4 regions of the Desmospora activa DSM 45169 genome follow, and region 1 is predicted to be linked to each of the others. Evidence: riboswitches for the same ligand, from Rfam matches in the RefSeq annotation. Region 1 holds a riboswitch; each other region holds the start of a gene.
The links. A riboswitch is a leader RNA that binds a small molecule or an ion and turns the genes downstream of it on or off. The one in region 1 is predicted to bind S-adenosylmethionine.
Positions count from the first base shown of each region.

Region 1 (3,139 bases):
ACCGGCAGAGCGCCGGTAACCAACAAAAACTATTCAATAGGCAAGAAGTTTTAACGCATTTGCCACATTTATTGTACTCCCAAGCTTCCTAGAGCGTCAAGGTAAGGGATTCTCACATATTGGAAAGGTATACCTCTACACAAGATAAAATGGGCTTTTATTCATTTTGATATCCACCAAATCGTCACATTTTTAAACGGTGGGTACCGTATCCGAGAGAAAAGCCTGAATGGGAGGAGCCAATTTATCAAACTGGACCAAAAAAGCATCATGGCCGTAATCCGAAGGAAAGGTAAACAGGTAGCTCTCCTTTCCCTCCGCAATCAGCCAACGGTGCAATTCTCGCTGTTGATACGCCGGAAACAGTTGGTCATCTTCGATTCCAATTACCAAGACCGCCGCTTGCACCCGAGCTAAAGCCCGTCGGGCTCCTTCCCGTCCCCGTCCGATATCATGGGTATCCATTGCCTTCAACAATGTCAGATAACTATTAGCGTCAAAGCGGTCCACCAGCTTATTTCCTTGATAGCGAAGATAACTCTCCACTTGAAACAGGCTCTCCTGGTTCAATAACGGTCCACTTCGCTGCAAATTTCGACCGAAACGGTGCTCAAACAACCGCGGAGTGCGATAAGTGACCATCCCCACCATCCGCGCAACCGCCAACCCCCGGATCGGTCCTGAGTCCGGATAGTAATCTCCTCCTGCAAAAGCAGGATCTGACCGAATGGCCTGACGGGCAATCTCGTTAAAGGCGATTGCCATAGCATTTAGCGATGGTGCTGTCGCAATCGGAATCAGCCGCCGCGACATTTCGGGATATAGTATCCCCCACTCCAACACCATCATGCCTCCCATTGATCCGCCAACAATCGCCTGCAAGTGATCCACCTTCATTTGTGCTAAAACTTGTCGTTGTAACCGCACCATATCCCGAATCGTCACCAATGGAAAGGAAGATCCATAGGGACGACCGCTCTGTGGACAGATAGAGGCGGGACCGGTCGTGCCGTTGCATCCCCCCAACACATTCATCGTAATCATGGCGAAGCGGTCGGTATCGAGCGGTTTTCCCCTTCCCACCAGTTCATCCCACCAACCTGGATCCCTTTCATCCCCGACAGCATGAGCATCTCCTGTCAAGGCGTGACAAATTAGAATCACATTATCCTGTCCCGGCTTCCAAGCTCCTGCGATTTCTACCGCCACTTCCACTGCCGTCAACTCTTTTCCGCACTCCAGCAAAAACCGATCAACGCGCACCTGTCGCCGTTCCACGCCCTTTTCCGCTGTTTTCATTTACAATCCTCCTCGACCATTCCGCGCGCTGAGTATTATCAAGCAAAAAGCCCGGCACCTTCCCAAATGGAAGAGGCCGGGCTGCGCATACACACATGTCCCGCCCCTCTTCCCATCTTCCTGGACATATGTCCAGCAGGAGTTGGCACCTTTCCCTGATAGGGTGGTTGCCGCAGTGTCATCGGGCCAGTCCCTCAACCGCTCTGGATAAGAAGAAGGTTTATGATTTTCCTTATGATAAGATGGTTTTAACTTTACTGTCAAGCCGTATTACCCACGTGCCCGAATTTGTACCTGGGGTGTTTGACTCACAGGTGTGGCCTGAGGGTGTTCCAACCAACACGCTACCTGATGATCTTCCGAAACAGAGTACACCTCCGGCATTTCATCATGGCAAATATGCATCGCATGTGGACAACGATCGGCAAAAGGGCAACCCAGGGGAGGATCAAACAGATCCGGCGGTGAACCGGGAATCGGGGTCAACTCCTCCTCCCGTTTCCAATCTAGCCGCGGCATAGAGGCCATCAACCCCCAAGTGTAGGGGTGACGGGAGTGATGAAAGATCTCTTCCACTCTGCCGGACTCCACCACTTTTCCGCCGTACATCACCGCCACCTGTTGCGCCATTTCCGCTACAACCCCTAGATCATGGGTGATCAAAATGATGGCAGTCTCCGTTTTCTCCTGAAGCTCCTTCATCAGCTCTAGAATCTGCGCTTGGATCGTTACATCGAGGGCAGTCGTCGGTTCATCGGCGATTAAAACCTTTGGATTGCAGGAGAGGGCGATGGCGATCATCGCCCGCTGCCTCATCCCCCCGCTAAATTCGTGCGGAAATTGATTCACCCGCTTCTCCGGCGTAGGAATGCCTACCAGTCGCAGCATTTCCACCGCTTTTTGCCGTGCATCTTCCCGGGTGAGCTGTTGATGCCACATCAGCCCCTCCATTATTTGCTTCCCTACTGTCATGGTCGGGTTTAACGAGGTCATCGGGTCCTGAAATACCATTCCGATCTCCGAGCCACGAATCCGAAACATCTCCCACTCCGACACCCGTGCGAGATCACGCCCGGCAAAGAGAATCTCACCTTCCTCCATCTGCCCAGGGGGAGAGGGAATCAAGCGGAGAATCGCTTGTGCGGTCACACTTTTTCCACTGCCCGACTCTCCTACGATGGCCAATGCTTCTCCTTTGCCTACTTTTAGATTGACTCCACGAACGGCGTGCACAGGACCGGCATGGGTATGAAAGGTGACCTTTAAATTTTTAATCTCCAATATAGATTCCATCGCCTACCACTCCTTCGGGCAAAGCCCCTTCTAATGCGTTGTCCTTTAGGGCTACCTCTCCTTCGGGCAAAGCCCCTTCTAATACGTAGTCCTTTAGGGCTACCTCTCCTTTGGGTAAATGCCCTATTTCCCTATTTTCGCATTTTGGGGTCCAACGCATCGCGCAAACCGTCTCCCAGGGCGTTAAAAGCCAGCAGCGTCAAGCTAAGCATAAAGGCCGGGAAAAAGAGACGCCACCATTCATCGGACAAAATCACCACCAAGGCATCGTTGATCATGGTGCCCCAGCTGGCGATCGGCGCTTGCACCCCTAGACCTAAGAAGCTGAGAAATGCTTCCGCAAAGATGGCGCTGGGAACCGTAAAGGTGAGCATGACAATGATCGGTCCCATCGCATTTGGGATCAAATGCTTTTGCATCAGCCTGCGAGTATCGGCCCCTAGGGTGCGGGCAGCTAATACAAATTCCTGTTGTTTTAACTGCAACACCTGCCCTCTGACAAGACGGGCCATATTGAGCCAACCGGTGGCGGTTAAGGCGATGATGA
Region 1 covers NZ_PZZP01000001.1:778,387-781,525, reverse strand. Annotated here, with positions in the region: gene metX (homoserine O-acetyltransferase MetX) at 193-1,299, opposite strand; SAM riboswitch class I at 1,409-1,513, opposite strand; gene C8J48_RS03770 (ABC transporter ATP-binding protein) at 1,570-2,592, opposite strand; gene C8J48_RS03760 (ABC transporter permease) at 2,724-3,139, opposite strand, start outside.

Region 2 (3,139 bases), on a different contig from region 1:
CGGCGTTAAGCACTTCCCGTCCCGCTGGCGGTAAACCAAAAGAGACATTGGAGACGCCCAAGATAATTTGGCAAGCGGGAAGCACTTCTTTGATCCGGCGAATCCCTTCCACCGTCTCCTTCGCGGAACCGATGTACGCCTGATCCCCGGTTCCCACTGGAAACACCAACGGATCAAAGATAATATCCTCCGCTGGAACGCCATAGCGGTCAACCAGCAACTCATAGGAGCGACGGGCAATGGCCAGCTTTTTATCCGCTGTTACCGCCATTCCCTCTTCATCGATCGTTCCTACCACCACAGCAGCGCCATAGCGGTGAAGTAGGGGAACCACTTCCGCAAAGCGCTCCTCCCCGTCTTCCAAATTGATGGAGTTGATTACCGCTTTTCCCTGGGAAAATTTTAAGGCCGCCTCAATCACTTCGGGATCGGTGGAATCAATCATCAGCGGCACTTTCACCTTATTGACGACAAAGGAGAGAAAGCGGGCCATATCCTCCTGTTCATCCCGATCCGGGTCCGCTAAGCAGACATCGATAATCTGTGCTCCTCGCTTCACCTGTCGACGGGCGATTTCCGACGCTTCTTCATATTGGCCCTCTTGGATCAAATCGCGAAACTTGCGCGAACCGATCACATTGGTACGCTCCCCCACCATCACCGGGCGATTGTCCGCTTCCAGAAACAAAGGCTCAATCCCGGATACCGCTGTCAACGGTTCCCGGTTTTCCGCACGGGGTTTTTTATGTCGCAACGCCTCCGCCAAAGCTCGAATATGTTCCGGCGTCGTGCCGCAACAACCTCCTGCCATATTGAGCCAACCTTGATCGGCAAAAGCGGTCAATTTTTGCGCCAATGCCTGTGGTGTCTCATGATAGTGCCCATCTTCATCGGGCAATCCTGCATTGGGATAACAACTGACACCACAGTGCGCCATCCCCGCCAAGGTGCGCAGGTGATCCCGCATAAACTCCGGTCCAGTGGCACAGTTGAGCCCCACCGTCAGCGGCTTTAGATGTTGGATCGACAGATAGAACGCCTCTACGTTTTGCCCTGCCAACATTGTGCCCATCGGTTCAATCGTACCGGAAATCAACAGAGGTAGACGCTGGCCTGTCTTTTCAAATGCTCGTTCAATCCCGATCCCCGCCGCTTTCACATTGAGGGTATCCTGGGAGGTTTCCAGCAGCAACGCATCTACTCCACCGTCCACCAATCCGCGGGCTTGCTCCTCATAAGAGTCGATCAGCTCCTCAAAAGTGGTACCTCCGGTGACGGACAGCGTTTTGGTGGTCGGACCTAACGCTCCGGCCACATAGCGAGGACCACCTTGATGACCGAATTGCTCAACCGCTTCCACTGCACAGCGGGCAGCGGCCACATTGATCTCATAGGCGCGCTCCTGTAATTCATATTCTGCCAACACAATCCGGGTCGCACCAAAGGTGTTGGTTTCAATCATATCGGCGCCCGCTTCTAGGTACTCCAAGTGGATACGACGAATCACATCCGGCCGCGTGAGATTGAGCATCTCATTGCAACCGTCATACTCCTCACCGCCAAAATCTTGCGGCTGTAGATCGGCATCCTGTAAGCGTGTCCCCATCGCCCCATCCAGGATCAAAATCTTTTCGGTGAGACGTTGTTGGATAGAAGGTCGTTTCAAAGTTGCAGTCATAACATCAGCCCCTCGGCAAAATGAAGTAAATCGTCTCAGTAAATAAATCGTCTCAGTAAATACGAAAAAACCTCTCATCTTCTCATGATGAAAGGTTGGGTGAATAAGTTCACGTCTCTCATCTGCCAGAGAAGATCTCCGCAGGAATTGGCACCACACCGTTAATGGAAACGGCAGGTTGCCGGGCTTCATCGGGCCAGTCCCTCCACCTCTCTTGATAAGAGATTACTATACAATTTTGTACCAAATGCGCTCAATTGTTTATTAACTATAGAGGAATTCATCTATTTTGTCAATGAAAAAGCCCAAGCGATGTCATGAAGTGAGACTGCTCATAAACCCTGGTAATGGGAGGAGGGGAGTGATTTCCGGTGTAGCGCCTTTTACACTAAAGCACAAGTCTTGCTTCAGTCACTTCAGTTCCTCAGTCTCGCTTTGCACGAAAGCACAAGTCTCGCTTCAGTCACTTCGTTCCTTAGTCTCTCTTTGACCGACAACCCAGCGGAGTCGTCTCCGCAGTCCCCAACCGTAACCCTACCCTAATGGGGTTACTTTTTCGACTTCATGCTTAGAGATCGGTATACTGGGCAGAATACGTCGACAAGAAGCCCCTTTTCACTACTAAAATAACTCAGAGGAAATATAAGGGGTTTAGCAACCGTTTAAGCAGGGAAAACGGTTTTGATTCCTATCATGTCAAAAAATGATTGTGGAGGTTTTTTGGTGAAGAAATTATCGATCGGATTCCTGTTACTGATACTGACGGTCGCCGTGGCAGTCGGTTGTGCCGGGGCCGGTGACTCCGCCGAAGGTAAAATCGTCGTCTCCGGAAAAGATTGGACAGAACAATGGATCCTGGCTCACATCTACGGCGAGTATTTAAAAGCGCACACTGATCTGGATGTGGAAGTGAAGGAAGGGTTGGGATCGGAAACCGTCTTGACGGAAGCGATGAAAAAAGGCGATGTGGATATGTATGTGGAGTATAGCGGTACAGGATACCTCGTCTTCTTAAAACAACAGTATATCCCCGATACCGACCCGGCAGAGATATACGAGCAAACGAAAAAAGGTTATCTAAAAGAGTTTAATTTCCAATGGTTGGAGCCGATTGGATTTGCCAATAACCATGCCTTAGCCGTCACTGCGGACACCGCAAAAAAGAAAAACCTAAAAACCTTAAGCGACCTCAAAGGAAAAGCGGAGCAAATGAGTATCGGTGCTCCCGGAACTTTTTATGAACGGGAAGACGGGTACAAGGGCTATACCAAACAATACGGTTATGAATTCGGCAAAACGGTCTCCCTGGATGAAGATGTGATGTATACCGCGGTTAAAAATGGTGAGGTGGATCTGATTGTAGCTTTCTCCACTGACCCTCGCATCGAGCAATTTAATCTTCAACCCTTGGAAGACGACAAAAAGTATTTCCCACCCTATGACGCCGCTCCTGTCATCCGT
Region 2 covers NZ_PZZP01000002.1:130,973-134,111, forward strand. Annotated here, with positions in the region: gene metH (methionine synthase) at 1-1,678, opposite strand, end outside; SAM riboswitch class I at 1,794-1,902, opposite strand; gene C8J48_RS13945 (ABC transporter substrate-binding protein) at 2,402-3,139, shown strand, end outside.
Region 2: it holds a riboswitch for S-adenosylmethionine, as region 1 does, so the genes downstream of both, metH (methionine synthase) here and metX (homoserine O-acetyltransferase MetX) in region 1, are expected to answer to the same signal.

Region 3 (3,139 bases), 1.4 Mb from region 1:
CAGTGAGCAGACCATGGCGCTGGGCAATCTCGGCGATCCCCCGTAAATCGGTCACTTTAAGCGTAGGATTAGAAGGGGTTTCCACATAAATGGCTCGAGTATGAGGTTTGACCGCTGCCTCTACCGCCGCCAGATCAGTCGTATCCACAAAATCGGCCTCAATCCCCATCCGCGGCAACACTTCGGTCAGAACGCGAAAGGTTCCCCCGTACAGATCGTTGGAGACAACCAAATGATCCCCGGTGGAAAAGAGAAACAAAGTACTGGAGATCGCCGCCATTCCGGAAGCGAAGGCAAACCCGCGACACCCACCTTCCAACTGAGCAATCGTCTCTTCCAACGCGTGGCGGGTAGGGTTGCCGGAGCGGGCATAATCATAGACACCGGGCTGGTCCACATCCGCTTGGTGAAAAGTGGAGGCCTGATACAACGGGATACTGGCCGCCCCAGTAATCGGATCAATTTCGTTGCCGTTGTGCAGTAACCGTGTTTCAAACTTCATCGCTTTACACACCCTTTCCCGTGGTAACCGTCGAGCGGGCTTGGTCCAAAGCATAAGACAGGTCGGCGGTCAGATCGTTCAAATGCTCAATTCCCACTGACAGGCGCAACAACCGATCACAAACACCCACTTTACGCCGTATCGGTTCAGGAATGTCGGCGTGGGTCTGGGTGGCGGGATAAGTAACCAAGCTTTCCACTCCCCCTAAACTTTCGGCGAAGGAGATCAAACGCAGGTAGCGTAGAAATTCCGGTACCCACTCCGCCTCGCGGATGCGGAAGGAGAGCATTCCGCCAAATCCGTCGCTCTGTGCTTCCTGTATCTTTCGTTCCTCAGGGTCGAGGGAGGGATAAAACACCTCATCCACTGCGGGATGGTTCTGCAAAAACTGTGCCAATGCCATCGCATTTTCCTGATGTTTTTCCATCCGCAGGGCCAATGTCTTCATCCCGCGCATCAACAACCACGAGTCCTGGGGGGAGAGGACCGCTCCAATTCCGTTGTGTAAGGCAGCCACTTTAGCGGATAATTCCTCTCCCTTAGTGACAATCAACCCCGCTAGCACATCATTGTGACCGCCTAAGTATTTGGTACCACTGTGTAGGACCACATCCGCTCCCAGCGCCAACGGACGCTGACAATAGGGTGTCATAAAGGTGTTATCGACGATAGAAAGCCAACCCCACTTATTGGCGATATCGCAGATGGCCTTAATATTCGTCACCCGCATCAAGGGATTGGTGGGTGATTCGACAAAAATCCCCCTGGTATGAGGAGTAGCCGCCGCCTTTACCGCTTCTACATCCCTAAGGTCAACATAACTGAAAGATAAACCGTATCGGCTTAACACCTCTTCAAATAAACGATAGGTTCCGCCGTACAAATCCAACGAAACAATGAGGTGATCCCCCTGCGAAAAAAGGCCCATCACCGTTTGAATCGCCGCCATGCCGGAGCTGGTCGCAAAACCGGCATCGCCGCCTTCCAATTCAGCAATCGCATCTTCCAAGATTGTGCGGGTGGGGTTGGCGGTACGGGTATAATCATACCCCGTCGATTCACCTAACGCCGGATGTTGGTAAGCAGTAGAGTGATAAACGGGAAAGCTGACTGCCCCTGTTCGCTCCTCCCGACCGTTTCCAATCTGGGCCAACAGTGTCTCCCGGTGTAAACGTTCCTGGTTATGATGACATCGATCTCGATCCATCGTTCTCTCTCCCTTGCTTTATCCTCCAAATTAAAAACCCTTCCGATAAGGAAGGGATGGTTTCAGGGATTCTCCCCCCTTATCTGTCAGATCCCTAACCGGACCTGCGAGAATTGGCACCTTCCGACACATCTGTCGGGGTTGCCGGGCTTCATCGGGCTCGTTCCCTCCGCCGCTCTTGATAAGAGACAGTTTACCTATAAAATTGTCGCACAATGCATAAAACTTGTGTTTCATTATATCGAGGTCCAGGTGCATCGTCAAGAGCAGATTACAAAAAAGGGATCATGATTTAGCAAATGCAACACAATACTATACAGCTGACCGTAATATTATTCATTTCACTGCAAAACCTTCTCTAGATGGGGCTTGCTGGTATACACTAAAAAAGTGAGCCCCATCGAGCAGAGCGGCTATCCCGCGTCGCAAGGAGGAATCCGAATGTCACAAAATCAAACCATGATCCAATTGACGGAAAAATATGGCGCCCACAACTACCACCCGCTGCCGATCGTCATCGCAAAGGCGGAAGGGGTGTGGGTGGAAGATGCAGACGGCAACCGATATATGGATATGTTGAGCGCATATTCCGCCCTCAACCACGGCCACCGCCATCCGCGACTGATCCAAGCCTTAAAAGAGCAGGCGGATAAAGTAACCCTCACTTCCCGCGCATTTCACAATGACCAACTGGGACTTTTTTACCAACGGGTGTCCCAATTGACAGGTAAATCGATGGTATTGCCGATGAACACCGGGGCGGAAGCGGTTGAAACCGCCATCAAAGCGGTGCGCCGCTGGGCCTACGATGCAAAAGGAGTCCCCGCGGACCAGGCGGAAATCATCGTCTGTGAAGAGAACTTCCATGGTCGCACCCTGGCTGCCGTCTCCCTCTCTTCCAACGATGAATACAAACGCGGTTTCGGTCCCCTGCTTCCTGGAATCAAGGTGATCCCCTACGGAGATGAAGAAGCCCTGCGCCGAGCCATCACTCCAAATACCGCCGCTTTTTTGGTGGAGCCGATCCAGGGAGAGGCGGGTGTGATCGTACCCCCACCAGGATCCCTTAAAAATGCTGCCGCCATCTGCCGCGAAAACCGTGTACTGTTTGCCGCTGATGAAATCCAGACCGGGTTTGGACGGACCGGTCAACTGTTTGCCTGTGATTGGGAAGAAGTAAAACCGGATTTAATTATCATGGGAAAAGCCCTTGGCGGTGGGATTCTACCCATCTCCGCCGTTGCCGCCGACGAGGAGATTCTCGGTGTTTTTGAACCTGGTTCCCATGGATCTACCTTTGGTGGGAACCCGCTGGCTTGTGCTGTTTCAATCGCAGCTTTGGATGTCATGGTGGAGGACGATCTACCGCAGCGCTCCCGTGAGCTAGGAGAGTATTTTTTACACGAACTGAGAACGATTGATAACTCCGT
Region 3 covers NZ_PZZP01000001.1:2,184,976-2,188,114, forward strand. Annotated here, with positions in the region: gene C8J48_RS10605 (aminotransferase class I/II-fold pyridoxal phosphate-dependent enzyme) at 1-502, opposite strand, end outside; gene C8J48_RS10610 (aminotransferase class I/II-fold pyridoxal phosphate-dependent enzyme) at 507-1,709, opposite strand; SAM riboswitch class I at 1,786-1,897, opposite strand; gene C8J48_RS10615 (ornithine--oxo-acid transaminase) at 2,151-3,139, shown strand, end outside.
Region 3: it holds a riboswitch for S-adenosylmethionine, as region 1 does, so the genes downstream of both, C8J48_RS10610 (aminotransferase class I/II-fold pyridoxal phosphate-dependent enzyme) here and metX (homoserine O-acetyltransferase MetX) in region 1, are expected to answer to the same signal.

Region 4 (3,139 bases), on a different contig from region 1:
TTCGCTGTAACCACGGTTGGGCTGCAATCTGTCCACGATCAGTGATCACCAGTAGGATTCCGAGAGGAATACCGAAGAGGGCGGTAAAAAAAGTGGAGATCGCGACCATATACACCGTCTCACCGCTTGCCTGCCAAACCAGCGGCCAATCAACTTCCGCTAACACCTGCCGTCACCTCCTTCTCCGATCGCTCTCGAAACCGTATCGCCACTTTTTCTACGGTTGAAGGCTCCCCTTCCAAGGAAACCGTCACCGCTCCATCCACAGTCAGTTCCCCTGCTACTAAGTGAATCCGGACTCCATTTGTAGCGGCTTCCTTTTGCAGATGCGGTAACAACTCCCTCCAGTCGTCGACTGAAAACTGCAGCCAGACACTAGTTTCTGCGTCGGCCTGGGGTTGCTCCGCTCCTTCCAGCAATGTCTGCTTCACAAATTGGGCGGTTACTTCATGGCGCGGCCGTTGGAAGATCTCTTCCACTTCCCCCAACTCAATCACACTGCCCCCGTCCATCACTGCCACCCGCTGACAGATGGCGCGAACTACGCTCATTTCGTGTGTAATCAGCAGCAGTGTAATTCCCGTGTCGCGGTTGATTTCCCGCAACAATTGCAGGATGGAGGCTGTCGTCTCCGGATCGAGGGCGGATGTCGCCTCATCACACAACAACACCTTGGGATCGTTGGCCAAAGCACGGGCAATGCCGACACGCTGTTTCTGCCCCCCTGACAGTTGTGAGGGATATGCCGTTGCCCGTTCTTTTAATCCGACACGATCCAACAGCCGCTTCACCCGCTCCTCAATTTCGTCCTTAGGGATTCCTGCCACTTCCAAGGGGAATGCCACATTTCCCCATACCGTTCGTGACCATAACAGGTTAAAGTGTTGAAAAATCATTCCCATCTGTAAGCGCGCCTGGCGCAACTCTTTTTCATTTAAGTGGTGAATGGCTTGACCGTCCACATACACTTCTCCGGACGTCGGTTTTTCCAATCCGTTTACCATTCGCAGGAGCGTGCTTTTACCGGCACCGCTTCTGCCGATAATGCCAAAGATCTCACCTTGTTGAACATCGATATTTACTCCGGATAACGCTGTCACCGGCTGATTTCCTCTTTTTACGGGAAACTGTTTGGATACTTCTTTCAGTTGAATCACAACCTACACCTCCCTTACAACATAAAAAAAACTTTCTGGCAGATACGCAGAAAGGTTGTGTCCAAACTCTCCACTCTCATCTGTCAGAACCTTTACCAGTTCCGCAGGAATTGGCACCTTTACCGCTATGCAGTCGGTTGCCGGGTTTCATCGGGCCAGTCCCTCCACCGCTCTGGATAAGAGAATCCAATTATTCCTATTGGTCGAGAATGATTTTAGCATGAGAAACGCAACCCGTCAATATTTTCGTTTTTGCGAACCGTTGATCGTCGTTTGTTAAGGGTTTTACCCAAGCATTACATTTCCTTTACAAATTGCCGTTCCCACACTATTTTCGGGGGATATGCCGTATAATAAAAACTAATCAAGAGGTCACGGAGGTGCCCTGTATGAATTACCCTGTTGTTGGTAAATCGTTCTTGTTGGGCATTTTCAATGCAACATGGATGAGTATTCCCCTGTGGTTTTTGTTATACCTTACCCTCCGTTTGGTTTTCTAATCGAGAGGTTTACATGAAAATAGAACCGATTATGGTGAAGAATAAAAAAGGTTGCCATTGATTGGCAACCTTTGTGTGTGTTGATGATTCATTTTTAACGCGCTCCGCTACCGGAGAGAACAACCCAGACGGTGCGGTACAGGATTTGCAGATCCAAGGCAAACGATTGTCGCCGAATGTAATACATATCCATAAAGAATTTTTCTTTGGGAGTAGCATCATAACCACCGTTCACTTGAGCCCAACCCGTCAAACCCGGCTTAATGGTTAGCCGCTTTTTAAAGTTGGGGATCTCTTTGGCGAACTTCTCCGTAAACACCCGTCGTTCCGGACGTGGACCGATCAGACTCATATCCCCGTGCAAGACATTGATCAATTGTGGCACTTCATCGATGCGAGTCTTACGAATAAAGCGGCCCACTCGTGTGACGCGCGGATCATCCTTGGCAGCCCACTGCGGTCCATTTTTCTCAGCGTCAATCCGCATTGATCGCAATTTAATCACATGAAATGGTCGACCGTTTAACCCCACTCGTTCTTGCTTATAAAAGACCGGACCTCTTGATTCCAGTTTAATGGCAATCATCGTCAATACCATGACAGGAAGAATAAACACTAAGAGCGCAATCGAAAATAAGATTTCAAGTATTCGCTTTGCCACAGGATACATTCCTGTTTGCTCATGCGATGGTTGAAGATCAACCGAACTCGCTTGCGAATCGCTTTCGTAAGCCATCGCTTTTGAACGCATCCGCAAACCACTCCTGCCGTAATAAAAATAGTTGAAAACAGTAATCACTTACCAGAACTTCACCAACTGGTAACCAGTATACTGGAGATCTAACCGGTTGGCAATACGCGATTAGGCGTATTTTACGTTATCTTTACAATTCTGTTACAGCCGTTCCACGCTGGAGTAAAACCCTGTTTTGCAAAAGGTAATCCAAGCTTTGTATAAGGCCTTCTTCCAGGCTGACCTTAGGCTTAAACATCAGATGGCGTCGCGCTCCGTCAATATCAAAATAACTATGTTTAATATCCCCTTCTCTGTCAGGACCATAGGAAACAGAAATCGGTTTATTTGACACCTTTTTCAAAAGCTGTACCAACTCATTAATGGAAGTGGAAATACCCGTTCCAATATTGAGCACTTGGTTTTCGGCCCGTGACAGTGCCGCGATATTGGCAGCGGCAATATCGGATACATGAATATAATCCCGGGTTTGTTCCCCATCCCCGTCAATTCGGAGTGGTTCCCCCTTCAAAATGCGCTCCAGGAAGATGGCAATCACCGCCCCCTCCCCTTTGCTGATCTGCCGTTGCCCGTAAACATTGGCATAGCGCAAAATGGTAAAGGGGATTCCATAGAGATCTTGATACGCTCTTAGATAGTACTCCGGTGTAAATTTGGAAATCCCGTAAGGAGAGAGCGGATTAACGGGATGGTTTTCATCGATCGGCAAATATTGCGGATTTCCATAA
Region 4 covers NZ_PZZP01000002.1:326,765-329,903, forward strand. Annotated here, with positions in the region: gene C8J48_RS14825 (methionine ABC transporter permease) at 1-166, opposite strand, end outside; gene C8J48_RS14830 (methionine ABC transporter ATP-binding protein) at 150-1,157, opposite strand; SAM riboswitch class I at 1,231-1,340, opposite strand; gene C8J48_RS14835 (sugar transferase) at 1,752-2,393, opposite strand; gene C8J48_RS14840 (SDR family oxidoreductase) at 2,542-3,139, opposite strand, start outside.
Region 4: it holds a riboswitch for S-adenosylmethionine, as region 1 does, so the genes downstream of both, C8J48_RS14830 (methionine ABC transporter ATP-binding protein) here and metX (homoserine O-acetyltransferase MetX) in region 1, are expected to answer to the same signal.